DNA from 4 places in the Neobacillus oceani genome. Region 2 is predicted to be linked to each of the others. Evidence: riboswitches for the same ligand, from Rfam matches in the RefSeq annotation. Region 2 holds a riboswitch; each other region holds the start of a gene.
The links. A riboswitch is a leader RNA that binds a small molecule or an ion and turns the genes downstream of it on or off. The one in region 2 is predicted to bind S-adenosylmethionine.
Positions count from the first base shown of each region.

Region 1 (7,885 bases), 1.5 Mb from region 2:
AACCCTAATGCGCTATTTAGCTGAAATGCCGTGGTTTCCAAGCGCTGCATTGGGTTCTAATATTACATGGGAAGAAGTGGATCAACAATCCGCCAAAGCAACGATTAGCTACAAGGGAATATCCGTTTCAGGAATATTTACCTTCAATGAAAATGGGGACATTGAGAGCTTTAAAGGGAAGCGCTACAGGGAAATGAATGGCAAGTACCAACTAAACGATTGGGGGGGACGATACAAAGGAATTAAAGAGTTTGATGGCTGGAGAATCCCCTTTAAATCGACCGTCATCTGGTACGAAGAAGATGGGGAATTTAATTGGTTTGAGTTTAGTATAAGCGAGATTGAATACAACAATCCTGCAATCTATTAAGTGAAGAAACGAGACCATTTATATTTTTAAAAAAATAGAAGAAACCGAAACCTGGTTTCCTCTATTTTTTTACCACTACCACTTCTTCAGGTAACGAGCCTTCCTGTATCCACTTTTCTACCATTTGGTTAAAGAAATCAGGATTCACGAATGATATCCCGTGGCCAACGTTAGGTATCATTATCCCGGTACAATTTGAATTACTTGAAACTATATCTAATGCTGATTTTTTCATTACTGCTTTTTCCTTGTCACCAACAGTAACTAATATCTTGCCAACTGCTTTATTAAAACCGCTAGGAATTTCAAATGACATATTCTCCTCTAGTATTCTAACAAGAGTATCAGATTTCATTTGAGAACTTTCCTTGTAATAGGTTTCAAAGTATTCATCATCAATATAAAGTGTCTTGGCTTGGAGTTTTGAAAAGGATTTATTTTTAACTAATGGAAAAAATAATTTTATAGACGGTCCTATCATTTTTCTAATAAATGAATTAGGTCTAACTAATGCACTGTTAATGACTGCATAATGAATCAAATTCGGATTCATACTTAACATTTGAATGGTTACTTGTGCACCTAAAGAGAATCCAATAACAATAACCTTCTTGCCATCTGCTATTTTTTCGATCAATTCATTTACTTTTTCAGCACTTGATCGAATTGAAAAGTTTTCGGTATTTTTACTTTCCCCTTGTTCAGGTAAATCTATTGTGATGCAATGAAAGTGGCTGAAGTATTGAATTTGTTTATCCCACATCCAACTACTAACTCCACCTCCGTGTAAAAACACCATTAATGGAGCGTTCTTATCCCCATACTCTTGATAACTTAAATTCAAACCATTCACCTTTTTCATATCTTTTATAGTTCAAAAGAAATATCCTAATCCGTTGGTTGAACAAAGACTGATGAACGCCCACCAGAAGAGGAAGGAGGTTCAACTTAGCGTTTAACCCCTTGGTAATCCTGTTCTTTTTGCGTCGATATTCTAACAAGTTCTAAACGCTTTGCTCACTTTGACAAACTCCCAAAATATTTGTTCTTACATTGATTATCCCAAGAGTTCGGACAAGTATCAAATAACTATATTTTGCCCATAAGAAAAGACGAAGTGGGGACAGACAAATTCTGCGGCTCATTCAAGTTTTCGGAGGAGGCGGAAGAGAGCCGGCCTCCTCCATTAACACCAAAAAGAGCAGGGGAGAGTTCCCCTGCTTTTTAAATATTCTATCTCGCTTCAGCCGCTTTCCTCTGAACAAACTCTTCCTTAATTGCAGCAAGCACTTCCGCGTCGGTGACAAGCCTCAATGCGGTTAGGGCAAGCCCCTTGGCCCCCGTGATCAACGCTTCATCGCCTTTTGGCGAAGCGGCTGCCTCGCGGAATGGGACAGTGTGGGCAACGAGGTCATCCGGACCAATTTTAATATATGGATGGATTGTCGGTACCACTTGGCTGATATTGCCGGCGTCGGTTGATCCGAGTCCAGGACGGTCGCCCTCAGCGACTGTTTCCCCAAGCTCCTCGATGACTTCTTTGAAAACTGCGTCGTATGTCTTATTTAATAGAAGATTATCGACTTCGTTTTGGAAGGCGATGATATTCAGCCTTGCCCCAGTTGCAAGCGCGGCGCCCTCCGCGACAGCTTTTACCCGGCGGGTGACTTCATTCAGGCCGCTCCTTGTCGCGGCGCGGATAAAGAAGCGCGCTTTCGCGTATTCGGGAATGATGTTTGGCGCCTCGCCGCCGTGGGTGATAATGCCGTGGATGCGGACATCATCGGTGAGCTGCTGGCGAAGGGCATTGATTCCATTGAACAGCTGGATGACAGCATCAAGCGCGTTGATTCCTTCATGCGGTGCCGCTGCGGCATGGGCGGGTTTTCCAAAAAACTCGAAATCCAGCGGGTCGACAGCCAGAGAAGAAGAGGTGAGCCTCGTTTCTCCTGATGGATGGATCATTAGCGCCGCATCGATGCCTTCGACATGGCCGTACTTAACAAAGCTGCCTTTCGCGCTACCGTTCGGGCCGCCTTCTTCGGCGGGAGTACCGAACACAACCGCCTCCCCGCCCGTTTCTTCGATCACCTTGCTCAGGGCGATAGCCGCCGCGACACTTGTAGTTCCAATGATGTTGTGGCCGCAAGCGTGGCCAAGCCCGGGCAAAGCGTCGTATTCGGCCAGGAACGCAATCGACGGCCCTGGCTTTAACGACTTTTTGCGGGCGACAAAGGAGGTTTCGTGGCCAGCGACCGCTTTTTCCACTTCAAAGCCCTCGTCCTCCAGAAGCTTGATATGCTGGGCGGAGGCGAAAAACTCCTCGTTGCCGATCTCCGGGCGTGCATGTATTGCCTGGCTAGTCGCTATGTATAGTTCGCGCTTTTCCTCGATGTTTTCAATAATTGCATTTTTCAATTCGGTAAGGGATTGTGCCGGTGCTGCCATTTTGCCTTCCTCCTTTGTTTTTTAAAATATGGGGGAGGGGAAGGGCGAGCCTTTCCCTCTGTCCGCGTTTTAGCGAAATCCGTCACTTACCACCCAATGTTGCTAAGCGGGACGAAGGTTGGGATGGAGTTGCCTTTAAACTCTTTTTCTATGAATTCTTTCGTGTCGTCCTGCTGGTAAAGCTCTGCAAGACGCTTCAAAGTTTTGTTGTCTTTGTCTTCTGCACGGACTGCGATGATGTTGATATATGGTGTGGCTGTTTCGCTTTCGAGGAAGATTGCATCTTCCCTTGGTGTCAGGCCTGCGTCAACGGCTACCCCGTTATTGATGATGGAAGCGGCCACATCCGGCATAACCCTAGGAGTCTGCCCGGCAACCATCGGAACAAGTTCAAGTTTCTTTGGATTTTCAACAATTTTATCAAGGGAGCCAATACCGTCAAAACCTTCTTCAAGCTTGATCAATCCCGCTTCCTGTAGAAGGAGAAGGCCCCGTCCCATGTTCGTTGCTTCGTTGGCAAGCGCAATTTTGCCGCCTTTTGGAATATCATTTACATCTTTGTACTTTTTCGAATAAATCCCCATCGGAGCGATTTGTGTTGTCGCGATTGGCACAAGGTCAAGCTTATGTTCCTTGATGAACGCATCGAAATACGAAACGGTCTGGAACGAGTTCGCATCCAACTCACCTTCAGCAAGCGCCAGGTTCGGCTGGACATAATCCGAGAACGTGACGATTTCAACCTCGATGCCTTCCTTCTTCGCCTTTTCCGCCACGAAATCCCATACACGGTGATCCGTGCCGCTTACTCCAAGTTTCACTTTTACCGTTTTATCTCCCTTTGCGGATGAAGAATCTGAACATGCCGCAGTGAACACTGCTAGTACAAGTACAAGGATTGCTAATACGAATTTTTTCATTGGTGAATTCCTCCTGATTATCGTCTTCTGATTTTCTTTGCTGCTAAATTTCCTGCTGACTGTAGGCCTTGGACCATAACAATCAAAATTCCTACTGTAATCAGCATTGTTTTCGTATCAAACCGCTGGTAGCCATATGTAATGGCCAGGTCGCCAAGGCCTCCGCCGCCAATCGCGCCCGCCATTGCCGAGGCTCCGATCAGACCGATTGTCGCAATCGTGAAGGCAAGGATAAGGGAGCTTAATGCTTCCGGCAAAATAAACCTGAACACGATTTGCCATGGCGTAGCACCCATTGCCTGCGCCGCTTCAATGACGCCTGGGTCGACTTCAAGAAGCGAATTTTCTACCAGCCTTGCAATATATGGACCGGCGTAGAAAACGAGCGGTACAATCGCTGCAGCCGTTCCGATTGACGTACCGACAATGAATCTTGTAATTGGAATGATAGCAACTAGCAAAATGATGAATGGAATCGAACGCAAAACGTTGATCGTGCCATTTAGAACATTAAAGACGGGTCCATTCTCAAGCAAATGCCCTTTTCTTGTTACAACGAGCGCGATTCCAAGCGGGATGCCAAGTAAGGCCGAGAATACAAGCGAAAATCCCACCATCTGCAACGTTTCGATGAGTGCCTCTATGATTTGGTCCGAATTAACTAGCATGTGCTTTCACTTCCTTTATGTTGACATTCTGCTGATGAATATAGTTGAGGGCGCGGATGATTTCCTTCTCGCTTCCCTGGAACTCGACAATCAGGTTGCCGAACGGCGTCCCCTGCAGCTCTGTAATATTCCCAAACAGCACATTCACATCAAGGTCGAACTTTTTCGAAAGCTGGGACAGGAGCGGCTGGCCAGCCGACTCGCCGACAAAGTTTATTCGGTACACTTTTTGCAGCCCGGCGTTTTGCTCAATCAGCTTCTTGACTGAATCCGGAATGCGATCATTCATGACCGAGCTCACAAAATTCCTTGCTGTCTCCGTCTTTGGCGCCGAGAACACATCAAATACGGAACCCTGTTCGATGATTTTTCCTGCCTCGATAACCGCCACACGGTCGCAAATTTCCCTGATGACCGACATCTCGTGCGTGATAATCAGGATCGTGATGTTATACTCTTTGTTTATTTTTTTCAAAAGCTGAAGGATCGAGCTCGTCGTCTGCGGATCAAGTGCTGAAGTCGCCTCGTCGCAAAGCAGGATCGACGGCTGCGTCGCCAAAGCGCGCGCAATCCCAATCCGCTGCTTCTGCCCGCCGGAAAGCTGGTCCGGATAACTGTCCGCCTTATCCGCAAGCCCAACAAACTCAAGCAGCTCATAAACCCGTTCCCTAATCTTATTACTCGGCGTATTCGCGAGTACAAGCGGCATCGCCACATTCGCAAACACCGTCTTCGAATTAAGGAGATTGAAATGCTGGAAGACCATCCCGATATTCCGTTTGACCTCCCGCACTTCTTTTGCCGAAAGCGAAGTAAGGTCGTTCCCATCAACAATCACCTTCCCCGAAGTCGGCCGCTCAAGCAAATTCACACAGCGGATCAGCGAACTCTTACCCGCACCGCTGAAGCCAATCACCCCGAAAATCTCCCCCGTATTCACCTTCAAATCAATTCCGTCAAGCGCGGCAACCTGATTCCCGCCGCCCTCGCCGTAAACCTTCCGTACCTGCTGAAACTCAATCATCTGCCTGCCTCCTTGTCCTTTATTTTTGGGGAAAAAATGCTTTGCGCCCACGCACCAAGCGGACTTCCCACCCAGTCTTCCCACGCACCCCGTTTTCCGAAAATGAAAAAGCCCTCTTCCATGGAAATAGAAGAGGGCACACTTGCGCATAGGCAAACAAGGTCTCTTCTTATCTCCCAAGCTCCCGCTTGCTGGAATTGGCACAGAGCTCCAAACGGAGTCCGCTGCCGAGGCGTCGTAGGGCCAGTCCCTCAACCTCTCTCGATAAGAATGATCGTATAGGGTGATGTATTTAGGAAAATAAAAAGCCCCCTTCAAACAGAAGAGGACAGAATTAATCAAGTTCGCCTCTTCTCATCTATCAAGCATCGCTTGCTGGAATTGGCATAGACAAAAAGTCCGCTGCCGAGGTGTCATAGGGCCAGTCCCTCAACCTCTCTTGATAAGAAGGTAACATATTCGCTTTTCGAAATTTCCTGTGTCCTACTCTAACCCTTAAAAACAAAAAAGTCAAACACTTTTTAAAAAAATTCATTTTTCTGCAATACCTTTTCAAAGACATAGTCCAATACCGGAAAAACTTTTTACTCGTTTTAAAAGGGGCCCCGGGGTTGTTTTTAGCGTTTCGCGGGTGTAGGCTTTACTTTGACAGCAAAGCAGAAAAAAGTAACGTCTCATGTTCTTAAATAAGTTAGGCATTACCCTCCTGGTATTCTTCCGGACTAAACGTAGACTTAGAGCCCGAACAGCAGTGGTCAGCCGGTCCTTCGGGCATTAAAAGAGGATTTAACGCCCGACCGCCAATGTTTAGCCGCTCCTTCGGGCACTAATAGAGCCCGAACGCTAGTGGTCAGGTGGCGATTTTGCTTTTTGCACTTTTTTCTATTTAGACGTTTTTAAGTAAAAACCACTTCTTTTTAGAAAATCAAAATAACTTACTATTGGACAAGGATGATAAAGAAAAATGGATAACATCGATAAAAGAAATCGTTTAGATGACGAACCGTTTAATTTCCGAGTGACAAAAGATAATACAGTCTTTTTGGATTATTACGGCAGTCAGGTAAAAGTCTTGAAAGGAACAGAAGCAGAGAAATTTCTAAAGAAAATCAACGCAGCTGAAAATACAACGCAAGAACAATTAATAATGGCGAAAATAACCGGAAACTTCAAAAGGGGTAATGAACGAAAAATCTAAAGGAGCCCCTAATAAATTGGTTTGATTTAAGGTACAAAAACCTTCCGAAAACTAATGTTAATCCAAAAGTAGATTCGACAAAGTTGTAATTAAAGTGGATATATTTTAGCTGAATATTGCGATGCTCTAATGAGAGTATCGCTTTTTTTTCGCCACAATATAATTGGGAACGGTTGGGTTTATTCCCCCCTCAAGCCAATTCCCCTTATTAAAAAGCCTTCTGATTTTTAAGAAAATAAAGGAAATTTGCTAGTTATTGTCGAAATAGGAAATACTAGTTAGTGAGAATGAGAGTGGAATCAAAGAAATACTAGTTCGTTGATTGGGGGGATGAGAGTGGAATCCAAAGTTGTATTTGCCGGAGTTCCAAAAGAGAATGAGAAACGGGCCATCCAGGAGTTAAAGAAAAAGCTGCCGCGGGAAAACCATATTATCATTGTCGGCGCCCTTGTGCCAAAGGATGGATACATAAAGGACCAGGAAATGGATGTCATCATGATTTGTCCGAAAGGGATTTTTAACATAGAAATGAAATCGTATCGGGGAACGATTGTTACCCCGATCAGCAATATGAGCACAAAGCTTGTGACAAGGACCATTACAGGTGAACAGAAGACGATCGATAATCCGATCATCCAGGCCGCATCGCAGTCGCGAACCCTCCATTCGTATGTCAATCGGAAGGCGCAAAGGCGCTTGGGAAAACGGGTGTCGGTCCGTCCCGTTATATTATTTACAAGCCCAAGAAACGAACTGGCATACGAAATAGACCAGGGCGGGACGAATGAAGTGATCCACCATATGGATACAATTTCAAAAGTGTGGATGGAAGGCCAGGTGGAATTGACCCCGAATGAGATCACGATCGTGTATGAGTCGTTTGGCATCCGCGAGGTGAAGTTTACCGGGCAATCGATCAATATTGATGTCGGCGGCTATGTGACGAAGCGGCTGCTGTTTGAACAATCCAATTACCATGTGTATGAAGCCGTTGACGAATTTGACCAAAAGTATTTCCTTAAGGTCCATGAAATCAATCCAGCGCTCCTGAAGGAAGACCAGGAGCTGTTTTTAACGATTACAAAACGGGATACGAAGGTCCGGGCAAAGCTAAAGGACAACCCTTATGTCCTTTACTATCATGCAAGTCCATTCACGTATGGCGATTACATCTGCTCAACAACCCAGTGGGTCGGCCATACCTCATTTTTTTCTCTGATAAAAAAAGCACGGCCGCTCGATGAGAAAATGGCACTG
Region 1 is NZ_CP143543.1:3,484,922-3,492,806, reverse strand. It holds gene V1499_RS17750 (DUF6544 family protein) at 1-370, shown strand, start outside; gene V1499_RS17745 (alpha/beta fold hydrolase) at 432-1,214, opposite strand; gene V1499_RS17740 (M20 family metallopeptidase) at 1,604-2,818, opposite strand; gene V1499_RS17735 (MetQ/NlpA family ABC transporter substrate-binding protein) at 2,905-3,738, opposite strand; gene V1499_RS17730 (methionine ABC transporter permease) at 3,756-4,406, opposite strand; gene V1499_RS17725 (methionine ABC transporter ATP-binding protein) at 4,396-5,430, opposite strand; SAM riboswitch class I at 5,597-5,701, opposite strand; SAM riboswitch class I at 5,782-5,879, opposite strand; gene V1499_RS17720 (hypothetical protein) at 6,395-6,628, shown strand; gene V1499_RS17715 (NERD domain-containing protein kinase family protein) at 6,965-7,885, shown strand, end outside.
Region 1: linked by a shared signal. The riboswitch ahead of V1499_RS17725 (methionine ABC transporter ATP-binding protein) and the one ahead of V1499_RS10050 (methionine ABC transporter ATP-binding protein) in region 2 are both predicted to bind S-adenosylmethionine.

Region 2 (7,885 bases):
CGGACATTTTTGTAACTCCACTGGGGTCCCACCAAATTTGCCCACTCATTATATAGGTTGCTGCTGCAACGTACTGCCAACATTGCGTTATGCTCTGAACTTCCACCGATTGCTCTTCCGTTTGATAATAGAAGCTGGCGGCCTATCGTTGGTTCAAGTCTAGAAAGAACAATTAAGGAATGCCTATTATCACTTGCTAAAGCAGAGGATATTGCTCCTGAAGGACTGCTTAGTTCTTCAGTCATATTTGTTCCAGCTTCTAGAACAAGCACTGTAGTCCTTCTATCATCCGTTAATTTTTTTGCAATTACGCCTCCTGCTGTTCCGGCACCAATTACGATATAGTCGAATGGTTTTGTTCTTGACATCAAATCATTCCTTTCAAAAGGAGATACTGCAAACGCAAAATTATTCCGGACAAGTTCTTGCCCGCTAATAATTATTTATAAGTATTAATTTTTTTAAAGATAAATATAGGCCTCCTTTTACTTTAATAATCAGTTTATGAGTAGAATTTCAGAATTGTTATTACTTTTATTCTGTATTAATTGCCGAGTCTTCGTGCAAAAGTTTTTTATATGTACAACTCTTGATACTGAACAGCTTAATTTAATGGGGGATTGAGACACTTTGCTCTCTCAAATATAGATATAGGCAACGCTCTTCAATAGGACTTCGTAAAGCGATAAATAAAGCACCTCCCAGTAATGGAAGGTGCCCAAAGATTATTCTTGTAACATCATTTCAAGCTCCAGTATTGAATTCGCTAGGATTTCTTGAGTCAATGGGATGTCCATGAAATGAATCGATTCGTTTGAAGCAAGCGCATTGGCCGCTATGACTTTGGCTGCGCTTTCGGTGGAAAGGATGCCAAGGCTTTTTAGGCTGTATGGCAGGCCGGTTTTTTTGTAAAAGGGAAGTAACTCCAAAACTTCTTCTTTCCTGTCCTCGAGCATTAGCTGGACAAGGATTCCGTAAGCGACTTTATCCCCGTGAAGGTGCTGATGGGATTCCGGCAAATGGGTGAGGGCATTATGGATGGAATGGGCCCCGGCAATCCTTCCGAACCGGTCGCCAAAACCTCCAACCATTCCGCCTGCCATAATGATCGTTTCACAGACCTTTACAAGTTCCGGGGTAATCGTTGCCGTTGCCGCGGCTTCAAGCGCCTGCTGGCCGAAAGCAAGTAAATTCGTTTTGCATAGGAGGGCTGCTTCTCTCGCAATTTGCATTGGCACGGTCCAATTTTCAACCTGCCTGAGCAATGCGTCCGCTTCATACCATTTTGCGAGTGTGTCCCCGATTCCTGCACGAAGATAAGCGGGAGGGGAGGTGGCCAGGATTGCTGGCTCGACAAGAACGGCTAGGGCACTTCCTTTGAAAATGGAATAGTAAAGGAATCGGCCGTCATTGTCATAAATTACGCTTAGCGGTGTCCAGGCTGCACACGTTGCCGCAAGAGTTGGAATTAATAAGAATGGAACCGAAACAAGGTTTCCGGCCGCCTTTGCGAGGTCAAGTACTTTCCCGCCGCCAATTGCGATGATTGCATCAAGGCCTTTATTTTTAATGAGCCCGCCAATCCGTTCGATTTCTTCAATAGAACATTCCCCGCAATACGTTTCATGCCGCGCAACGATTCCTTTTGGAAAAAGAGATTTTGCCGCGTTCCATGAGTTTTTTCCTGTCAACAAAAGGGGCTTTCTTAGTCCATGGTTGGCAAGGATATCGGGGAGGGTATCTAGAATCCCGGACTCACACGCATAATAATTTGGTGCGCCCCGGACTTCAAGTTTCATGCTGCTCATCTCCTTATAAATGAAGCCAGCCCATAACGGTGCTGGCTTCTTAAAATGATTATTTTTCAAAAAAAAGTTGTTAAAAATGTTCCGTTTCAGGCAACGCAACGGTTACAGCGCAGCGCCAGCAATCCTCTTAGCGGTTTTTCATCCATTCAGGCTTGCCGAACCCCTGGAAGTCGCTGTCGATTGTCTTTTCGAATTCTTCTGATTCAACTGCGGCCTTCAGGTCTTTTGCAAGCTGAGAATCAAGGTCTTTCGTATTGACAACGACGCGGTTGCGGTAATCATCCGGCATATCTTCCAGCTGAAGTGCATCGAGCAGGTTCATTTTTGCTGCAAGGGCGAAGTTGCCTGGTACAAGGGCAAGGTCTACGCTTTCAACAGAGCGTGGAAGCTGGGCTGCCTCGATCGGAGTGAACTTAAGCTTCTTTGGGTTATCCTTAACATCCTTTTCTGACGCTGTTAGTGGATCGATTGAAGAGTCAATTGTAATGAGATTGGCGTCTTCAAGCACACCCAGCGCCCTTGCTAGGTTTGTCGGGTCGTTTGGCAGGGAAACCGTGCTGCCTTCCGCGACTTCATCGATTGATTTGAATTTCGTAGAGAAAATTCCCATTGGGGCAGTCGGAACGATGACGAGTTCAGAAAGCTCCAGGTTGTTTTGTTTCGCGAAGTTTTCCATATAGATTTTGTGCTGGAACAGGTTTGCATCGATATCGCCATTTCCAAGGGCAAGGTTTGGCTGGACGTAGTCGCTGAATTCAACTACTTCAACTTTGTAGCCATTCTTTTCAAGGACAGGCTTGATCGCTTTTGTCACCATATCGCTGTATGGGCCAGCGGTAGCACCGATTTTAATGTCTTTCTTCTCGGCTTTTTCCCCGCCTTTGGAGGCGGATTGGCCGGAATTGCCACAGGCAGCCATGACACCGAGGCTTAGTACGAGAATAAGGGCAAACAAAACTTTTTTCATTTTGGAATCTCCTTTGTTGTTTTAATTTATTTTGAAAAGCAAAGTGCTTTTGCAAAAGCAGGTTAACGTCTGTCGACTTTCCGGCTGATCGCATCGCCAGATAGCTGGATAATCTGGACCAGGCAAATCAAGACCACGATCGTAACGAGCATGACGGTGTTATCGTAGCGGTAATAGCCAAAGCGGATGGCAAGGTCTCCAATCCCGCCGCCGCCAACAATGCCGGCCATCGCCGAAAAGCCAATCAAGGAAATGGTTGTCAGCGTGACGCCTTGGATTATCCCGGGCCGAGCCTCTGGGAGGAGGACATCCTTGATAATCATCCACGGAGTCGCGCCAACCGCAACAGCCGCCTCGATAATTCCCTTATCAATTTCCCTCAGGGAGGTTTCTACCAATCTCGCAAAGAACGGAATGGCGGCAACCGAAAGGGAGACACTGGCGGCAATCGGACCGATTGTTGTTCCTGTAATCAATTTTGTCAGCGGCAAAAGGCCGACAAGCAAAATGATGAACGGAATGGAACGGATCATATTGACCAAAAAGCCAAGAATCGATTTAATCGGCCTGTTTTCAAGGAATAATCCTTTGTCCGAAATAAACAGCAGCACTCCGAGCGGCAGGCCAACGACAAGTGCCACGCCCAGTGAAATAAGGACCATTTGGAGAGTCTGGAAAAATGCCTTATTCAGGTCAGGGAGCATTAGTTGGATTGTTTCAACCATGTGCAATCACCTCCACGTTATTGGTCCTGTCGATGAGATAGGAAATGGCTTTATCAATTTCTGTTTTTTCACCAGTCAGTTCCATAATGAAAATTCCTAGGGGAACCGATTGAATATACTCGATTTTTCCATGAAGGATATTGCCTTTCACCCTGAATTGCTGAAGTACATCCGATACAATCGCTTCCTCGGCCGCGTTGCCCTTAAAGGTGATTTTTATGACAGTGCCCTCACGCCTTGCCAAAAGATGTTCCGGTAGCTCAAAATGAAGAACGCTGTTAATGAAAGCCTTTGTCAGCAGCTGCTTTGGATTGGCGAAAACATCGTAAACCTGGCCTTCTTCGATGATTTTTCCGTCCTGCATAACCGCAATCCGGTCACAGATTTCCTTTACAACATCCATTTCATGGGTGATAAGCACAATGGTAAGGCCAAGCTCCCGATTGATTTTTTTTAAAAGAGAAAGAATGGACTTCGTCGTACTCGGGTCCAATGCGGATGTCGCTTCATCGCACAGAAGGACATTCGGGTCGTTTGCGAGGGCCCTTGCAATCCCAACCCGCTGCTTTTGCCCGCCGCTCAGCTGGGCCGGATAGACATCCCGTTTATCGGTGAGCCCGACAAGCTCGAGCAGCTCGGTTACCCGTTTTTCAATCTGGGATTTATTCTTTCCAGCCGCTTTAAGCGCGAACGCAATATTCTCGAAAACCGTCTTTGAGGAAACGAGATAAAAGTGCTGAAAAATCATCCCGATTTTCTGCCTCGCTTCACGCAGCTTTTTATCCGAAAGGGAGGTAAGCTTGAGCCCATCGATGGTAATCTCGCCCGAGGTCGGTTTCTCAAGCAGGTTGAGGCAGCGGATCAATGAGCTTTTTCCTGCACCGCTGTAACCGACTATCCCGAAGATTTCACCTTTTTTAATCTGAAGCGAAACATTGTCGACCCCTGTAACCGTTCCCTTTTTCGTTTTATATATTTTTACAACTTTATCGATTGCGATCATGGATATCCCTCCTGGATCGTTCCTAAAACATTATTTTTCCATAACAAAAAGCCTCTTTCATTCAGAAAGAGGCATCGTAAACAATTTTGTTAACGACTTATCTTCCAGAATGAATCCATTCTGCAGGAAGTGGCACCGTACCCAAACTTGGGGGTTGCCGGACGTCATAGGGCCTGATCCCTCGGTCTCTCTTGATAAGTGTTTATGTATGAAATTAACAATACTTATCTTAATCCCTGGAAAAAAGGCTGTCAACAGCCAATTTCCACAGAATTTTCTTGTTAACGCTTACAATGTTGCTAATTAAGGGAATTATCGAAAAATATTTTTTAAAAGAGTTATTAGCTTCTAGATTGCACAGATGTAGAATTTTCGGAAAAACTGGCCTTTAGCCAAGGGCAGTTTGAAATGAGGCAGACCCCTTGAAGAGACTTACCTTAAAGGCTCCGAACCAGGCAAACTTTTGGGGGAAGAATCCATTTAGACTTTCGTATATCGTTAGTTGATGTGGGGCATATTCGCTTTTTGTTTACTTTTTATGTTAAAAACCGTCTAATTGAGAAAGGGGGGGTTGTTTTGAAAATTAAAACGTTAACATTTTTGATATTTGCTTATTCGATATTTTTCATGGCAGGCTGTACGAATGGCAACGAAGGAGACAGGGCGATAGAGGCTGAATTTTTCAGAATGGGAGCATTTATTGAGGCTAATGGAAAAGAGTACGAACTAAAACGAGGGGGCTATAGATGGGAAACCAGGTTGAAATCAGGGCAAACCAGGGTTGAAATGACAGATTACGCATCCCCTTTTCAAATGGCCTCAAGTTTAGAGGCAATCAAATTAGAACCGAATCAACACGTAAAGATCTTAAATGAAGGCGACCCGCAAATAGAGGTATATGAATGGACAGAAGGTGGAAGAGAGAATAAATATGAACTAACTCGAAATCAATTTGTTACCCCTGCCGATAAAGGTGAATACATCTTTGAAGTTTTTTCAAAATGGAAAAACGGCGAGGCTTCGTATGCTTTTGTGGTGGAAATACAGTAAAACGGTATGATAGTGAATATATCCTTTTTGGCCGTATTATAGAATAAAAGGAGCTAAAAAATGGAGCTGTTCGACCAGTTGATGAAAGAAGCAAACTATTGGATTCGTTTTGAACTAGGGCTTGATGAATTAAAAAGCAAGGATTACTTTAATGAAATCCATCATCGGGTATCCTCGATTTTTCATTCCCTTTTTTACGAGAAAGATACGGTCCTGCTAATCGCAACAGTTAATCAACACATTGATTACAGAGGATACGACCTGCCTGGAATCCATCGTTTCATTAAAAATACCAATTTAGTAAAACGGTTGAAAGTTGAAACCGTCCCTTATGAGCATGATGAAGAGGAGTTAGAAAGAAAAACCACTCGATATAGTTTAAGGGTAGAAAAAGGGGACTTGCGTTGGGGATATCTTTTTCAAGCGATTGCAAATAAGGATTTTGGCAGGAAACCAACGATTAACGGAAATATTTATCTCCTTAATTTGACTAGGAAAACAGTGTTGCACATGTATGATGACCGCGGCTGCGATGTTTATAGTCTGGAGAAAGAAACCCTGCTGCCTATTTACCATAAATTCAGGAAGTGGATTTTGGACTATAATCGGATACAAATTGACCACATATTCCAAGAAGGATTATGTGGTTACTCTGAAACCTCCAATGAATTGGAATATAGACTTAAGATGAATGAACAGAAGGCAAAAGAAACGAAAATCAATTTATTTTTTACAAATACATGCGTCATCACTCACAAGCTGGAAATTCCAAAAGAAGCTGCAGAACAGTGTGTCAATGAAATGAGGCAAACAGGGTTTCCAATTGAAGTTGATGAGGATCATTTTGATAACATTGTTGTTAAGGCCATAAAAACTGAGGCTTTGGCACTGATTGATTATCAGTCAGAACTTATGTCTTTGTACGCCAAGAAATATAAAGGTAAGTATAACGGCTGGTCAGCGAAAAGGGCTTTTTAATTATTCTGGACGTCTGGGTGCATGAAAAGTTAGGGGTATTGCCGTTTGGCCTCGGGCCGAAGTTTCCGTATTTTTTTCAAAACGAGAGGTGAATGAAAGATGAATTTCAAACTGAATCCCGTAGCAAATTTAAAAAATGAGTTTAATGGATATACCGTCGCGTCCGCATCTTTGGGCCCAAGGGGAGAAATTTGCATCCTTGGGGTGAATGAAGTCCCTGAAAGAATTGATGGGATGTTCCCGCCTGTGCAAACCGAAACCAGCCACAATTACAAGGTGATTATATTAGGAAACGGTTACAGGCAAGAGGTTGAACTTCCAAATCAAAGTTGGAATTACCATTTCATCCAATTAATCGACGAGAATCACATTCTCCTGGTATGCGCGAGGGCTGAATTATATGAAAATGGCGATTATGACCGTAACGCGAAAGTATTTGATATGGATGGCAACCTCATTCGCGAGTTTTTGCTTGGCGATGGCATCTAGGATTTATATGTTACTCGCGAAAATAAAATCTGGACTTCGTATTTTGATGAAGGCGTTTTTGGGAATTATGGCTGGGATAACCCGATTGGAGCGTTTGGGTTAAGGGCATGGGATTCGGAAGGAAAGGAAGTCTATACATATCCAAATGACGACCCGCACTTCATCAGCGACTGCTATCCGCTTAATGTTGCCACGGAAGAGGATGTATGGTTTTATTTTTACACGGAGTTCGACCTTGGAAGATACCATTATGGAAAATTAGAGTATTACCGACCGGATGTTAGCGGTTCGGATAGCTTTATCCTCTATAATGGGTATTTTTTATTTCGAGGCGGCTATGAAGACCGGAATCAATATACTCTTTATAAAATGGGGCCTGGGAATCGTTTGACTAAGGTAACGACACTTTCACTCGCCAATGAAACAGATAATTTGCTGACAACTTATCTTCTTAGCTGCCGTGGGCCTGAGATGCTTTTTGTAAGTGATAATAAAGCAGTGTATGTGTTACATCTTAAAGATCTATTGCGTGAGAGAGGTTTTCTGGAAGGTTAAATCCTCATGGAAAAGGAGCAATACTAATGAGGTTATTGAAAGTTATTTTTGGAACCATCATTTTATCATTAATAATTTCACTCTTTGGTTCGTTAAAAAACTTCACCCCACTATCAAAGAGAGAACCTGATGTTTACTATTCATCAATTGGGGAAAGTTTCATCTTTGCATTTATGTACATTACGCCGTTTTTGCTCTTGACGAGTATAATAGCTTTTTTGATCTATGTACTAATGGAAAAGATACACCGTTTGTCAAATATTTATAAGGCCTTTAAGGTTGTTTTAAGTATATTTATAGCAGCTTCTAT
Region 2 is NZ_CP143543.1:2,025,553-2,033,437, forward strand. It holds gene V1499_RS10030 (GMC family oxidoreductase) at 1-368, opposite strand, end outside; gene V1499_RS10035 (iron-containing alcohol dehydrogenase family protein) at 726-1,799, opposite strand; gene V1499_RS10040 (MetQ/NlpA family ABC transporter substrate-binding protein) at 1,936-2,775, opposite strand; gene V1499_RS10045 (methionine ABC transporter permease) at 2,838-3,500, opposite strand; gene V1499_RS10050 (methionine ABC transporter ATP-binding protein) at 3,493-4,503, opposite strand; SAM riboswitch class I at 4,598-4,704, opposite strand; gene V1499_RS10055 (hypothetical protein) at 5,080-5,553, shown strand; gene V1499_RS10060 (DUF3885 domain-containing protein) at 5,614-6,531, shown strand; gene V1499_RS10065 (hypothetical protein) at 6,631-7,020, shown strand; gene V1499_RS10070 (DUF6843 domain-containing protein) at 7,602-7,885, shown strand, end outside.

Region 3 (7,885 bases), 570 kb from region 2:
GGCCGGGTCGTTTGTAACAGGCATCGCGAATACGCCAAGCTGAATATCCGGGTTTGCTTTTTTAATTTCAGGGATAGCCCAGTTACCTTGCAGGTAGAAGACCCCTTTTCCGCCTGCAAACGCATTGTTGCCGTCACCGTACCCAACTCCCATGTTATCTTTGTGCCCAAAGCTCGTGAGTGTCAGCATTTTGTCCGCAGCTTCATCATAGCTTTCTACGAAACTCGCTTCGCCTTTATTTTTCTTCTCTGCAAAGTCTTCGCCGGCAATATTAGCGCCCAGTGAATTCCAAGCAATCATCCCAGTCCAGGCATCTTTTAATGTAAAGTAAATTGGAATTTCGCCAGCTTGCTTTGCTTTTTCCAATGCCGCAACAAATTCATCCCATGTTTTTGGTACTTCAATGCCAAGCGCATCGACCTTTTCCTTGTTATAGATGACCGCATTTGCATTCGTCGCATATGGCAATCCAAAGGTTCCTTCTGTATCCGGGCCAACCAATCTTCCGATCATATCCACATAGGAAGGCTGCACAGTTTTGAGCATTTCGGAATCAGAGAAGTCATGCAGGACCCCAGCCCTTGCCAATTCTCCATAAGTTGCGTTCCCTCCGATTGCCATCAAGTCAGGAAGATCATTTTTCGTTAGACGGGTTTTGAGGACCGTTTCAGCCTCTGGAGGGGTATCGAGCTTAATTTTAATATCCGGATTTTGCTCCTCGAATTCTTTGATAAGCCCTTTATAGGTGTTTATGTTTTCCGATTTATTCGAGAATAGCTGAAGCGTAACCTTCCCATCCCCACTTGCTCCATCACCAGAAGAACAGCCTGCCAAAATGGCTGCGCCAAGGGCAACACTCATAAAACCCATTGCAATTTTTTTCTTTAACATAGGAATTCCCCCTTAGAAAGATACTGAGTAAACGTTTACGTAAATAAATAAAAAAATTGATTCTAAGAACTCTATCTTAATCTAAAAAACAAGTAAACGTTCACGTAAATACTCAAAACAAAAGTAAACGTTTACGTAAAACGGCAAGTAAAGGAATGGAATTATATTTCCTTTACGCTGTTTCGTTCAATAACCGTATGTTCGATAATTTTGCTCTCAGGAACTTTGTCAGTTCCCATCATGTTCAGCAGCATCTTCCCGGCAATCTCGCCCATCTCAATGAATGGTTGGTGGATAGTTGTCAGCGGTGGAACTGACATGCTTGCAAGATTGATATTATCGTACCCGATAATGGATATATCTTCCGGAACCTTTTTTCCAAGAAGAGTGGCTGTCGAAATAGCCCCAATCGCAATTTCATCACTTGCAGCAAAAATGGCAGTGGTATCTGGTTTTTGGCTTAATAGTTCCCGAAGGCCGGTCTTCCCTTCATTAAATCCAAAGCCTCTTGTTTTGACAATATTATTCCCATCAAGAGGAATTTCATTGTCCTTCATGGCTTGAATAAATCCATCAATCCTTGGCTTACCCGCTATGATATCTTCACTGTTACCGCTGATCATACCAATGCTTCTATGCCCTTTATGGATTAGATACTCCGTTGCAGAATAAGCTGCCTGAAAATCATCAACCTTTACATAGGGAACGGGTAATGAATCAGATTTAGTAGATAGAAGGACAAGTGGAACATTCATTTTTCTAATTACTTGAAAGTATTCTTTCTTTAATACTTCACTTACGAAAATAATTCCGTCCACGCGCTTTTCTCCTAGAAGCTGGAGGTACTTTATCGTCTTCTCACCATTGGATTCCGTGTGGCATACAATGACACTCGAACCTTGCTCACTTGCCGCCTTTTCAATTCCGCTTAACCAATCTGTCACCAGCGAACCCCACAAGGATGGAAACAACACACCAATTGTATGAGTTTTCTTATTGATTAAGCCTCTTGCAACAGCATTCGGTTGATATCCAAGTTCCTCAATCACTTGAAGAACTTTTTGTTTCGTCTTCTCTGAATAACCAGGCTGGCCATTCAAAATCCTTGAAACTGTTGCGATTGACACATTTGCCTTCTTCGCGACATCTTTTATTGTAGAAGCCATACCCGCCATTTCCCACCTTCTTTATCCGTACTGCCTTCTAAAACGAAAACGTTTACGTAATGAATGTATCACACTCTGAAAACCCTTTCAAGCGACTGGCATCACCCTGATTTTGACAAAAACAACCGAAAATGTCTCGTCATTCAAGGTAGTTTATTAAGACGATAATTTTTTTGCTGGTAAACATAGTTAGGATGTATCAAGCGGCTGCCTCTGGATTTAAAAAGGTCCGAAACACCATCCTATTGTGGACAAGGTTTCGCACCTTTTTCTATTTAGTTGAATAAGTAATTGGGGATTTTCTGAGGGAATCGTGTTGGAGAGATTAACCGAGCCTTCTTTTGAGGACTTCAATCTCCCGCTCATTGCGGGCGGTTTTTTCCTAGATGAAATCCCGGTCCAGTTCCATTGCCTTAAACTTGCCGAGTATTTCTTCGTGGCGTTCTGCGTTCTTCTGTTTTTCGGATTCAAAATCCTGACGCAAACCGTTTGATTCCTGCCGCATTTTCAGTTGCTCTGCAATCACATTGCCGACCATGCCAACCAATTGGCCCAACATCGTTTCCATTCTTTCCAGCCGTTCTTCCATTTCCCTATCACCTCCTTCTCTCCGACAATTATACTATATCCTTCGCCCAAAACTGAGAACCTCCTCTTCAAAAAAGCAAAGTAAATTTTACAATTTCACGCTGTACATTTGAAATTCAAATCCTATATGGGAACGCCTATAACCCATTTACAAAAAAATGAAAAACGAAAACATTTCGAATTTTCGGTTGACTTTTGTTCTTGTCTTCACTTATAATCCTCTATAACACCCGGCGGTTAAAACTTATCAAAAAACTATATATGAAATCTCTTATCCAGAGTGACGGAGGGTCAGGCCCTATGAAGTCCGGCAACCTTCAGGCGAAAGCTTGAAAAGGTGCTAATTCCTGCAGGCGTTTTTGCCTGGAAGATAAGAGGAGGAACCCCCCTCTTCTTATGGAGAGGGGTTTTTTGTTTTAAAAAGAATCCATTAACTGCCCGAATTACATTGGAACTACAAATTGGAGGGAAAGACACAATGACAAATCAAAATGAAAACTTAGGCCTTGAAACACTTTTATTGCACGGCGGGCAAACCCCTGATCCCGTAACAGGATCCCGCGCCGTCCCTATTTACCAGACGACTTCTTATGTATTTGACAGTACGGATCATGCCCAAAACCTCTTCTCGCTTGCCGAGTCAGGAAATATTTACTCCCGGATCATGAACCCGACAACAGATGTTTTGGAAAAAAGAATTGCCCTTCTTGAAGGCGGCGCGGCAGCTCTTGCTGTTTCTTCCGGAATGGCTGCGATTGCCTTGACCATCATGAACATCGCGGAGGCTGGCGACGAAATCGTCGCCGCGGAAAACTTATACGGCGGCACATACAACCTATTTGCCGTGACGCTTCCGAAGTTCGGCATTAAAGTCCGCTTTGTTGACTCGACCAATCCAGAAAACTTCCGCGAGGCCATCACGCCAAAAACAAAGGCGGTCTTTGGCGAAATCATTGGCAACCCAAGCCTGAATGTTTTCGATGTTGAAGCTGTAGCAAAAATCGCCCATGAAAATGGCGTTCCGCTCATCATTGACAACACCTTTGCTTCCCCATACGCCTGCAGGCCGATTGAATGGGGTGCGGACATTGTTGTCCATTCGGCGACCAAATGGATCGGAGGGCACGGAACAACAATTGGAGGCCTTGTTGTTGATGCAGGCCGGTTTGATTGGAATAATGAGAGGTTCCCTGGCTTTACCGAGCCGGATGCAAGCTATAATGGCCTTCGTTTTGCCCAGGATGTAGGCGCGCTGGCATTCATCATTAAACTTCGCGTGCAGCTGTTAAGGGACTTGGGTTCATCGTTAAGCCCGCATAGTGCTTTCCTCTTGCTGCAGGGACTTGAGACACTGCACTTGAGAATTCAAAAGCATAGTGAAAACGCGCTCGAAATTGCAAACTACTTGAAAGACCATCCAGCTGTTGAATGGGTCTCCTACCCTGGCCTGGAGAATCACCCAAGCCATGAGCTTGCGAAAAAATACCTTGGCGGCGGTTTTGGATCGATTATTGTTTTTGGCATCAAAGGCGGCCGTGATGCGGGTAAAAAAGTGATCGACAACATCAAATTGTGGTCGCATGTGGCGAATGTCGGCGATGCAAAATCACTAATCATCCATCCTGCGTCCACCACACATCAGCAATTGAGTCAAGAAGACCTTGCAAAAAGCGGTACTACCGAAGAACTGATCAGGCTTTCTGTGGGGCTTGAATCACTTAAGGATTTGAAGGATGACTTGGACCAGGCTTTCTTTAAAGCGACCGGTATTTCAGCTAAGCCTGAGGAACAGCTACAGCAATGAAAGCCGAGGGTTTATCAATAAGGTTCGATTTGGCGCTATCGCCGGAATATGGAAAGATTTACATTGGAGACATTCGGCTTGAATCGGGCGTGGTGCTCCCCGATGCCGAACTCGCCTTTGAGAAGGCCGGGAAAAAAGGCGGCCCCGCCATCTTGGTCTGCCATGCCCTAACAGGCAACCAGTATACAGTCGGCACGGAAGAACAGCCCGGATGGTGGCATGGCCTAATCGGCCCGGGAATGTATGTGGATACGAGCCAATACGAAGTCATTACGTTCAATGTACTCGGAGGCTGTTCTGGATCAACCGGCCCTACCAGCCTGAACCCTTTGACAAAAAAGCCTTACCAGTATGATTTTCCGAAAATAACGATACGGGACATTGTCGATTCACAAGTTTTGGCGCTCCGGAAACTTGGCATCGACAAAATCAAAGCTGCAATCGGAGGGTCGCTTGGCGGGATGCAGGTGCTTGAATTGGCAACCGCCTACCCCAATTTCGCGGAGCTGATCATTCCAATGGCAGTCACCCCCTACCTCAGCGATTACGGAATTGCTTTTAACTCAATCGGCAGGAATGCCATCAAGCGGGACCCGGCCTGGAATGGCGGCTCTTATTCAGATGGCCACAAGATTTCGGGGCTGGAAATCGCGAGAATGGTCGGGATGGTCACCTACCGGACTGGCGCGCTGTTCAATCAAAGATTCAACAGAGAGCTTAAGAACGCGGATACGTTTCAGGTAGAATCCTATTTGAAATACCAGGGTCAAAAGCTTTCTGCCCGATTCGACGCCAATAGCTATTTGTATTTGCTCGAGGCGATGGACTCCCATGATATCGGCAGAGGCAGGCAGGGTTGGAAAAAGGCAATCGGGCAGATCACGGCGAAAACCCTGCTGTTAGGCTTTACAGGCGATTTACTGTATCCTCCCGAAAAGGTGAAAGAAATCGCGGAAGCCCTCGAGGAGGCAGGGAAAGAAGCGGATTATGTAGAAGTGAGCACTGAATTTGGGCATGATGGATTCCTTGCCGAGTTTTCAAAATGGGCAGGAATCCTTCAGGCTGCCCTGTAATAGTTGAGGAGGAGATCAAGTGGCGGACATCCATGTGGCCTTATTGGGCTTTGGCACAGTCGGCAAAGGAGTATACGAAACAATCAAATCCCATCAATCAAGGCTAAAGGCACTCCTTGGGAAAAATGTAAAGGTAGTAGGCATACTGGTGAGAAACGTTGAAAAACACACTCTCCCAGAAGATGACATCCTTCTTACCTCAAATTTCGAAGACATTTTAAACCTGCCTAACCTTGATGTAGTCATTGAAGCAATCGTAGGCCGGGAACCGGGCTTTTCGTACTTGAAAAAATCAATCGAAAGAGGCTGCCACATCATTACGGCGAATAAGGAAATGTTTGCTTACCACGGAAATGAGCTGTTGGAACATGCTTCCCGACATGGTGTTGCATGCGGATATGAAGCGACTGTCGCCGGAGGAATACCGGCAATCCAAACGCTGAGGACCCTATTGAATGTAAACAAAATCGAGCGGATTGATGGAATTGTTAACGGCACCTCGAATTATATTTTGACCAAAATGCGCGAGGATGGCGTAGCATTCCAGGAGGCACTTCAAGCAGCCCAAGAGAAAGGATATGCCGAAGCAGACCCTACCAATGATATCGAAGGATACGACGCTTTTTATAAAGCGATGGTGTTAAGCCAAATCGCGTTTGGGGAACAACCCGAATGGCAATCAGTAAAGAGGAGAGGTATCTCAGCGGTCTCCCACTCCGAAATCGGCTTATTTTCCGAATGGGGGCTCCGCGTAAAGCATGTGATCTCGCTAGAAAAAGGGGTACGGGGCCTTAGCTGCTCCGTTAAACCTGTTCTCGTTGGCCCAGCGCATCCGTTGTACTCAGTCGAGGGCGTCCAAAACGCCGTTTCAATCGATGCGGATATCGTTGGGAACATCACCCTGCAAGGGCCAGGCGCCGGAAAGTTTCCAACTGCAAGCGCCATTGTCGAGGATTTAATCCAACTTAACCCAAAGCACTTCGGTTACGTTGACCAGGACGAAAATGTCCGTTTTAAAAAAGAACCTCATCACAATTGGGTTCTTTTAACAAACCTAACGAACCTATCCATGCCTGATTCCATTGAAGTAACCGGCCGGGTGCCGCAAAAGGCACTTTTTGTGAAAGCGAAAGAAAAGGAAATTGAACGGCTGCTGGAAGCATACCCGGGATTAAACATTTACCAGCTTTATGGACAAATGAACAAGGAATTTTTCGAAAAAATTCATCTCACCGGTACACGCTCGGAAAGAAAGGTTGCGGTCCCAAAAGGCATATAACCATGTCCCATAGCAGATAAATTCGGATCGCCGATTAATAGGGGGCTTCGCATTAGCGGAGCCCCTCTTTTCCTTATATACTAAATGTAGTATGGAGGTGTGTCAGATGACTGTGATTAATGAAACGTTTCGGAAAAGGACTGGGTTTCCAAGGGATGAACCACTATACTTTAATAACCTGGATACGATACTTGAAAAAGCCGCGCTGGCGCTTCCCTTTGAAAATGTGCGCATTATGAATGGCAGTACGACTGAATTTACGGAGGAATCCCTCAAAGAAAAGATACTCGAGAGGAATGAGGGAGGGCTTTGTTATGACCTGAATTCCATTCTCTATTTGTTCCTTTTAGAAAACGGCTTTGACACCAAGTTAATACGAGGGGTTGTTTTTAACCAAACACTTCAGAAGTGGAGTGAAACCGGAAAAACACATGTAGCCATCCTACTTCGGGAAAAAGGCAGGCAATACCTTGTGGATACCGGGTTTGGCATCAATATTCCGCTAAAACCAGTCCCACTGGAAGGAGAAGCCGTCTCATCAAGAAACGGAGAATTTAAGGTTCAAAAAGAAGCAAGTGAACATGGGGATTTTTGTTTGTACATCAAGCTAAAGCATAAGGATAAAGAGTGGAAAAAGGGCTATGCCTTTGATTCCGCGGATACAGTTCGTGACCTAAGTGATTTAAACGAAATCCAGCAGATTATTGCCAGTCATCCGGCATCAGGTTTCAATAAAAGGCTGTTAATCACCAGGCTGACCGATAAAGGAAGCATCACATTGGCGGGGAATTCAGCCACAATCTGGACAGAAGGAAAGATGGAAAAAGAAGAAATCAATGCCGACCAATTTAAGAAATTGGCCAAGGATGTGTTTGGACTTACGCTATAAAGGTTCACTGGCACTCCCCGAAATTTGTCGACTAGTTTCTTTTTACAAAAAGCCCGGGTCTCAGGCACCTGGGCCAAAAATCTCTTTTCGGAGCTATTTTTGTTCAGGGCATTGTTTATGCCACTATTACTTAGTACAGGGAAATGGTTCATTGTCACAAAACCGCCAACTGTCGGACTAAAATCCTCTTCCAGA
Region 3 is NZ_CP143543.1:1,455,862-1,463,746, reverse strand. It holds gene V1499_RS07425 (ABC transporter substrate-binding protein) at 1-891, opposite strand, end outside; gene V1499_RS07420 (LacI family DNA-binding transcriptional regulator) at 1,053-2,057, opposite strand; gene V1499_RS07415 (hypothetical protein) at 2,440-2,646, opposite strand; SAM riboswitch class I at 2,914-3,022, shown strand; partial or broken gene V1499_RS07410 (O-acetylhomoserine aminocarboxypropyltransferase/cysteine synthase family protein) at 3,124-4,437, shown strand; gene metX (homoserine O-acetyltransferase MetX) at 4,446-5,522, shown strand; gene V1499_RS07400 (homoserine dehydrogenase) at 5,542-6,801, shown strand; gene V1499_RS07395 (arylamine N-acetyltransferase family protein) at 6,908-7,690, shown strand.
Region 3: linked by a shared signal. The riboswitch ahead of V1499_RS07410 (O-acetylhomoserine aminocarboxypropyltransferase/cysteine synthase family protein) and the one ahead of V1499_RS10050 (methionine ABC transporter ATP-binding protein) in region 2 are both predicted to bind S-adenosylmethionine.

Region 4 (7,885 bases), 1.2 Mb from region 2:
TTTGAGGAAGTTTCCCCAATAACCTTAATAAGGAGCATGCCATAAACGATCAATAAAGTTTTTTATCAATCAAACAAGTAATTGGGTGTTTTTTAAAAAGGAAAGTGCCATATCGGCTTCCAATGGCCTGCTTATAAAGTATCCTTGGGTATAATTACAGGTGCTGCTCTCAAGAAATCCTAGCTGCTCGGCTGTTTCAACCCCTTCCGCAACTACCTTCAGCCTGAGGCTATGCGCAAGATTTATAATGGCGGAAGCGATTGAGGCATCCGTAGTATTCCGTTCAAGATTCATAATGAAAGAGCGATCTATTTTAAGTACATCAATCGGAAAATGCTTCAAATAGCTTAGCGAGGAAAAACCTGTCCCGAAATCATCAATCGCGATCGTAACACCAAGCGACTTTAGATTGTACAATACTTCGGCAGCCCTTTCAGGATCTTGCATAACCATTCCTTCGGTAAGCTCCAGTTCCAGCGCTTCCGGTGGAAGCCCGGTTTCCTCAAGGATTCCCCCTATCAGCTTTTCGAGGTTCTGCTTCCGGAATTGCAGCGGGGACAAGTTTACGCTTATAGAAAGATGTTCGTAGCCAAGATTATGCCACTCTTTGCACTGCTTGCAAGCTTCACGGAGAACCCATTCCCCAAGCGGAACGATAAGCCCCGTTTCTTCCGCGATATCGATGAACTCGCCGGGATAAAGGATTTTTTCTTCCCGTTTCCAGCGGACGAGTGCTTCAAAGCCATAAACGTCACTTGATTGGAGATTAAGCTTTGGCTGGTAATGCAAAATGAAGCTTTTCGTTTCCAGTGCTTGGCGAAGCTTTATTTCCGTTTCCAATCTTTCCATGGCCCTCGCATCCATAGTCGGATCAAATAGACGATAGCAATTCCGCCCATTTTCCTTCGACTTATACATGGCCAAATCGGCATTCCTGAGTAACATATTCAATTCACAGCCATCTCTTGGGCTGATGCTGATCCCGATACTTGTCGTGACCATAAACCGGCGCCCATTGATTTGGAAGGGCTGTTTCATGAGTTGGATGATTTTTTCGCTAGCTACGATGGTTTCTTTGTCCTCTTCCAATTCAGGCATGAGCACAACAAACTCGTCACCGCCGAAGCGGGCGACAATATTTCCCTGGATACATACAGTACGAAGCCTTGCGGCGACTTCCTTAAGCAATTTATCGCCGGCATGGTGCCCCATGCTGTCATTGATTACTTTAAAATGGTCCAAATCCAACAGCAGGACTCCAAGCTTTTTAGGGGCAGCGCAATGGAAGTATTCTTTTAAAAACGACTCGAGGTACCATCTGTTTGGAAGGCCTGTCAAAGCATCATTGTAGGCCATGTGCTTGATGGCCTCCTCTGATTCTTTCCTGTCCCGGATATCCCGGCAAAGCGCGAGGAAAATTTGCTTTCCGCCAATATGGATAAGACGGAAGTTGATGTCGACTGGAATTTCCCTCCCATTGTTGTCAGCCATTCTGTCCTCGAAATGGCAGGAACGTTTTTTATCCGGATTGTCCTGAAGTTCACTCATTTTATCGGGAAGAATTCCAAAAACATGCCTGGCGTTCTTGGACAGTAATTCATCCCGGCTATAGCCAAGCAGCTCTATGGCCGCCGCATTGACATTTGTTAATTCACCGCTTAGCCCGATTAGAAAAAAACAGTCTGCCGCCTGGTCGACCACGTTCCTGAATTTTTCCTCGCTTTCCCTGAGTTTCTGTTCCATTTTTACCCGATCGGTTATATCCAAGCCGAATCCAAGTAGAAAATCTTCATTTTCCGTCTGGATAATTGTTTTCCCGGTATACATGACCCTTTCCTCTCCTTGGAATCCGGCAGGGACTTCCTCGGCGATCAGCCTCCGCTGTCGCCAAACCTCAAGGTCATTAGCTCTATTGATCTCTGCAATGTGCCGCGGAAAAAAATCATAAACCGTCTTTCCAACCAATTCATCCAGTTCCATGCCGTGGACTCTTAGAACCTCCGCATTCGCAAATAAAGTCCGTCCTTCCCTGTCCTCCAAAAATATATTGAGTGGAAGGGAATTGAGAATGTTCAGTTTCATAGATTCGCTAATCCGGAGTTTTTTTGAAAGGTCCTGCTCCTTTTCTTCCAGTTCTTCCACACGCTTTAGTAGTTCCAGGTATTCCGACTTGATTTTCTCAAATGTCTCCATCCCGCTATCCTTCCCAGTTCAAGTTCCCCGATGCTTCTTCCCGGCCAATGAACTGCCATTGTAAGACAAAGTTGGTCTATCATTGTCCTTAGAAATGAAATAACCACAATAGTCCGATATCAATATTTTATAATGGCAGTCGCTGTCAAATCCCGTTGTTTCCCAAAAATTCATAAAGTTGTCGATTAGTGGTTTTGCTTGTAAGATAACTCCATATTTTTACACGAGGGGGGAATTACTATAATTCCACTAAAATACTGGCAGTTGTGTTTTTAAAATTCTTTCAATATAATTTTAGAAAAGCTTTTTTAAAAAATTCAAAAGTTTTCATAAATATTTTGACACTGGAGATGGGGATTTTGACAAATCAGGCATTGCTTGCCATTGGAATTTTCCTGGTTGCCTATGCATTTATCGTAACCGAGAAAATCCACAGGACAATCATCGCGATGGCAGGGGGCATCACGATGGTTCTCCTCGGCATACTCAATCAGGAAACAGCACTTCAACACATTGACTTTAACACTCTGGGCCTGTTGACAGGGATGATGCTAATTGTCGCAATCACGGCTGAAACCGGATTATTCCGTTATTTGGCCATCTGGTCTGCAAAGAAGGTAAAAGGTGACCCTTTAAAGCTCCTCATTGTTTTAGGGCTGATTACCGCACTGGCTTCTGCATTCCTCGATAACGTGACGACCGTTTTACTGATTGTTCCAGTTACCTTCAGTATTACGCTGCAGCTGAAAGTGAATCCGATGCCCTATTTGATTACGCAAATTATCGCTTCGAATATCGGGGGCACGGCAACGCTCATTGGCGATCCGCCGAACATAATGTTAGGAAGCGCCGTCAAGGAGCTGACTTTTTCCGCTTTCATTGTAAACCTGGCTCCAATCTCGTTTATCGTATTGATTGTGAATATTGCGATCCTCGCTTTCCTTTATCGAAAGTCCCTAAAGACTACGGAAGAACTGAAAGCCGGCATTATGAATCTTGATGAAAAAGCGGAAATCACCGATACTGTATTGCTGAAGAAATCACTATTTGTTCTCGCGGTAACAATTTTGGGCTTTTTTGTCCACCAGTTCATCCAAGTCGAGAACGCGACAATCGCATTGGCGGGCGCCTTTCTCCTCCTACTAATAACTGGGGAACATTACCTTGAGGAGTCAATGAAAAAAGTCGAATGGCTGACAATCTTTTTCTTTATCGGTCTATTCGTCCTTGTCGGAGGCTTAATGGAAACAGGGATTATTTCAATGCTCGCCGAAAAATCGATGGAGTTTACCGGCGGGGATGTGACCGCGACATCGTTGCTCATTCTTTGGGTCAGCGCAATCGCATCCGCATTCATTGACAATATTCCATTCGTCGCCACGATGATTCCGATGATCAAAGACATGGGCGCGATGGGAATTACCGACCTGGAACCGCTGTGGTGGAGCCTCGCTCTTGGCGCATGCCTCGGCGGGAACGGAACCTTGATCGGCGCGAGTGCCAACGTCATTGTCGCCGGTATGGCCGCAAAGGAAAAACATCCAATTTCCTTCGTGAAATTCCTTATCGTCGCCTTCCCGCTCATGTTGCTGACAATAGCCGTTTGCACGGTCTATGTTTATTTCCGGTATTTACAATAAAGGGGGAAACCTGTGATGGATTTGGTTTACACATACGATCGAACCCGTTTGGAAATCGTTGAAATGCAAGGTGAAAGTGACCTGGAATTCACCCTGAAATTTGCGGACCATGCCCTCGAAAAAAATTTTAACACCGTCCGCGACTATTTTTACGGAAATGACGACCTAACGGATGCTTATTTCCATACGAGCCTGGATAAAGTGGTAAATGTCTCCCTGAAGCAGGAATACTATACTGAATTTCTCCTCCAGCTTTTTAAAAACAAATTGCTTTTATCACTGATGTGGAAGTAAAAAAAAGCCGGGCGCTTCAATCTTTAGCGCCCGGCTTCTTTTTTTAATATAAGCATGTATTCATGTTCAAGGGTTTGTAGGGGCGCGTCGTATAGATGCTGTTTATCCGATGTTTTGTATACATTCCTTGAAAGTAGTTCTTCAATCAGTTTTTCTTTCCTCTTCTCAATCATTTCTGATGTTCTTGCCACTTTTCTTCTCCTTTCCGTTGAATTTTAATAAAAATACCTCTCCCGATAAGGAAGAGGTTGCTAGTTTGTTTGCGTTGCTCTCCTTATCTCTCAGGGATTCCCTGCTGGAATTGGCACAGTGCCGTTGGGCCTGCTGCCGAGGCTTCAAAGGGCCATTCCCTCCACCTCTCTTGATAAGAACGGTATTCAGTTTTGGGTATTATGAAAAGCGCAAGCGCCCGTTTAGCGCCGTATGGACTGGAGGGCCCCGATGGAGATAAAGGAAACACGATGAGCCTAGGCGAATCGATGTTGACTTATCGTAGCGAGGGGACCGAAGTACACTAGGCGCTGGGCGCTGGAGCTAGACAAAAAAAACCCTTCTCGATAAAAAGAGGGCGGCATCCGTTCTCTTCTTATCTTTCAGGCGCTTGCCCGCAGGAATTGGCACAGTACACGTAAAGGCCTGTTGCCGAGGCTTCAAAGGGCCGTTCCCTCCACCTCTCTCGATAAGAAATATACAATTTCATTTACTTTAGCGTATTGCAGTTGGAAAGTCAAACCCCTTTTTCAACCTGAGGGCGAAAGAAGTGCTTTTCGCCCGTACTTAATGATGATGGTGGCCGCCTTTGGAAGGGTTCGTGATTACAAACTCCTCGCGTGGGACGTAAAAATACTGAATCCAGACTCCATTTAAATATTCCTCGCGTGAATCGAGGATGATGTCGATATCCTTGTCCGTTTTAACGACTTCATCATGCTCCTTAGGCGTATCAAGGACTAGGTCATAGTGGGCATGGTCTCCGTGCATATGTGTGATGATGACCCGGAACATTTGGCCTTCTTCGGCAGTTTTAAGCATCTCTTTTAGTACTTTTGCGGCATTGCGGTTAATTTTCACTTTCATTTTCGGCAGCTCCTTTTACGAGAAATTTTGCTTTTATAGCTGTTCAGTTTCAAACAAAGTTGGATTCCAGCCCGTGTTCAACGCTTGTTTGGATGCCCATAAATTGCCTAGAAGCCTTGGAACCATTTGTTTGGACGGCAGTTGATTGTATTCCTGAAAGTAAACGAAATACAAAAGGTAAAGGAATGCATTCGTTTTAAGATGGATTTCCCTGAAATACGGCTCATTTTCGGTCACAGTCGCAAACGAACGCGTTTCCACTCCTGCGATGTACCGCGTTTCTTTCCCTTTAAAAATATTCTTCACAAAATGGATGTTCCCGACCACCGTTGGATCGTCCTCGCCATCCGCATTCGCAAGTCCGGCCTGTTTTTCCGCCGAAAAGCCATGAAGGTTATCCACTAGTATACTTGTATGGGCATACGCCTTATCGAACCCTTCATCCGCTGGCAGCAGCCCTTCATCCTCCAGCAGGCTGACAAGCGGGAGGGTTGTCCCATCTTCCACATATGCGGGCCTGGCTGTTTGTCTTGCCCATTTCAGGCCCGATAAACTCTTCGAGGTAAAAAAGGTCATAAAGTACCAATTTCCTTGGTCATCTTCAGCCAGCTGCAGAACCGGTTCACCCTTCCGGCGTAAAATGCGGAACCTGTCCGCCTTATCAAACATAAATCGCTCAGTATCCGATTCTTCCCAACCAGCCAGGTATGTAATCCCGGGCTTCTCGACCTCAACGGCAATGTGAATATAGTAGAAGAACATCCCAAAACACTCCTGGCAAAAAAGTCTCCCTCTACCATTCCCGAATGCCGGTGTTTTCACACATTTCCTCTATATTCCTGCACTCAATTACAAGAAAAAGGCCTTTGTAATACGTTCTCGTTTTTTCAATATGAATGCCAGCCTTCTTTATTTCTGAAACCGTGTCCCGGTTCAGGTTGCAGCCACCGCATATCCTTCGCCATACCGGATTAAGGAGGTCCTGCATGTTTGCGAGCAAGGGCTGGGGCATTTTCACATGCTCGTAAAACAAGATTGGCGCCCCCGGTTTCAAAACCCTTTTAATTTCCTTTAGCGCCATTTCCGGATCCGGAATTGTGCAGAACACTAGCGTTGCCACAGCCGCATCGAAAGCATTGTCAGGAAATTCAAGCCGTTCCGCCGATTGCTGCTGGACTGAAATAGGTACTTTCGCTTCGTTAATCCGGTGAGCGGCCCTTTCAATCATAAAGGGGTCAGGCTCGATGGCTTCAACCCTCTCCGCTTTTGTGTAAAGGGGGAAGTTGATTCCCGAGCCTGAGCCGATTTCAATCACGATTCCTTCCGCTTTCTCCAGTAGAGCCTTCCTGATTTCTTTAAATGTTCCATTCTCCAAACCTTTCATCCCTGCATCGTACAAGGCCGGAAACCATTTTCCCATTACCCATTCCCCTTGTTGTCCCCTGAACCCTCATCCATGATGATTTCCACATTTTCACGAAAAGCAGTCGGCGAGTGCCCGGTAATTTCATCAAACGGGGTATATGATGGGGTAATGCTTTTCTTTTTGAAAAGAACCTTATAGAATGCAATCGCAACAAGAACAACAATTCCAATTGAAAACAAGGAAGGCAAAATGCTCATAATTCATCCCCCTTAATTTGAATTTTTACTTAAGCACATACGCCGCTAGCACGCTTTGGAGTTCATAAATGTTCAGGCTTTTGTTGAACTGCTTCTGCAGCGGCATAGGGCTGCCTGAAACCCAGATCTTCAGCTCGGCATCCAGGTCAAAACTTCCCGCCGTTTCAATGCTGAAATGGGTGATACTCCGGTAGGGGATGGAATGATACTCCGTCTTTTTCCCGGTAATCCCCTGTTTATCAACTAGAATGAGCCGCCTGTTTGTGAAAATAAACATATCCCTGACAAGCCGGTACGCTTTCTCGATTGACTCACCCGGCGCGAGAACCTTCGCATACTCCTTTTGTACCTCCGGAAGGCTCACCTCCGAAGCATTGCCCATCAATCCATCCAAAAATCCCATCACGAATCACTCCTTTGTTAACTTAAAGGCAGTTTAAACCTTTTCTCGGCAAATTCTTCCCCATCATAAACCCTTTCGGTGTAGGATAATTCTTCATCGCCCATTAACAGAACAGTGGAACACCGAGTGCCATATCCTTCACTCTTAATAAAAAGCGGCGAGAGAACCCGCTCCCATTCAAGCCCGATGCCTGTATCCGGCAGCTCCAAATCCGGGGCTGGCTCCGCATGGCGCAAAAGGTCGAACAGCGCCTGCTCCAAGTCGGCCGCATCCTGCTTAAGCAGCTCTCCAAGCCCTTTTTTCCCCCGTACAACCTTTGGCCACGGCGTATTAAGAAGATGGTTACTGACGCCATGGATCCCCGGCTTCACTTCCCGCGCCACCCCCTCCATATTGGAAAAATAGTAAAGGCTTTTCCCGTCGTCCACGAGCAAATTATAACCAGGATACAGCTTCCCTGTTGACACAAGGCCGGCCATATAGTCGGCTGATGCCATCCCGCCCCTTAAAAACCCGGCCACAAGTTCCCCGCGTGACAGCTTTCCTACGGCATTCATTTGTTTAGGGTCCCGGTAATTCGTCAGCGCGGCAAATCGGCCATCCTTGCTGACCCCCATCCAGGTCCCCATCTTTTCCAAATCCCGCCCAGCAAGGA
Region 4 is NZ_CP143543.1:842,288-850,172, reverse strand. It holds gene V1499_RS04220 (putative bifunctional diguanylate cyclase/phosphodiesterase) at 70-2,193, opposite strand; gene V1499_RS04215 (ArsB/NhaD family transporter) at 2,553-3,833, shown strand; gene V1499_RS04210 (hypothetical protein) at 3,846-4,127, shown strand; gene fbpA (Fur-regulated basic protein FbpA) at 4,151-4,318, opposite strand; SAM riboswitch class I at 4,399-4,498, opposite strand; SAM riboswitch class I at 4,711-4,813, opposite strand; gene V1499_RS04200 (iron-sulfur cluster assembly accessory protein) at 4,905-5,204, opposite strand; gene V1499_RS04195 (hypothetical protein) at 5,238-5,966, opposite strand; gene V1499_RS04190 (class I SAM-dependent methyltransferase) at 5,998-6,624, opposite strand; gene V1499_RS04185 (DUF3951 domain-containing protein) at 6,624-6,827, opposite strand; gene V1499_RS04180 (PH domain-containing protein) at 6,853-7,230, opposite strand; gene V1499_RS04175 (NRDE family protein) at 7,248-7,885, opposite strand, start outside.
Region 4: linked by a shared signal. The riboswitch ahead of fbpA (Fur-regulated basic protein FbpA) and the one ahead of V1499_RS10050 (methionine ABC transporter ATP-binding protein) in region 2 are both predicted to bind S-adenosylmethionine.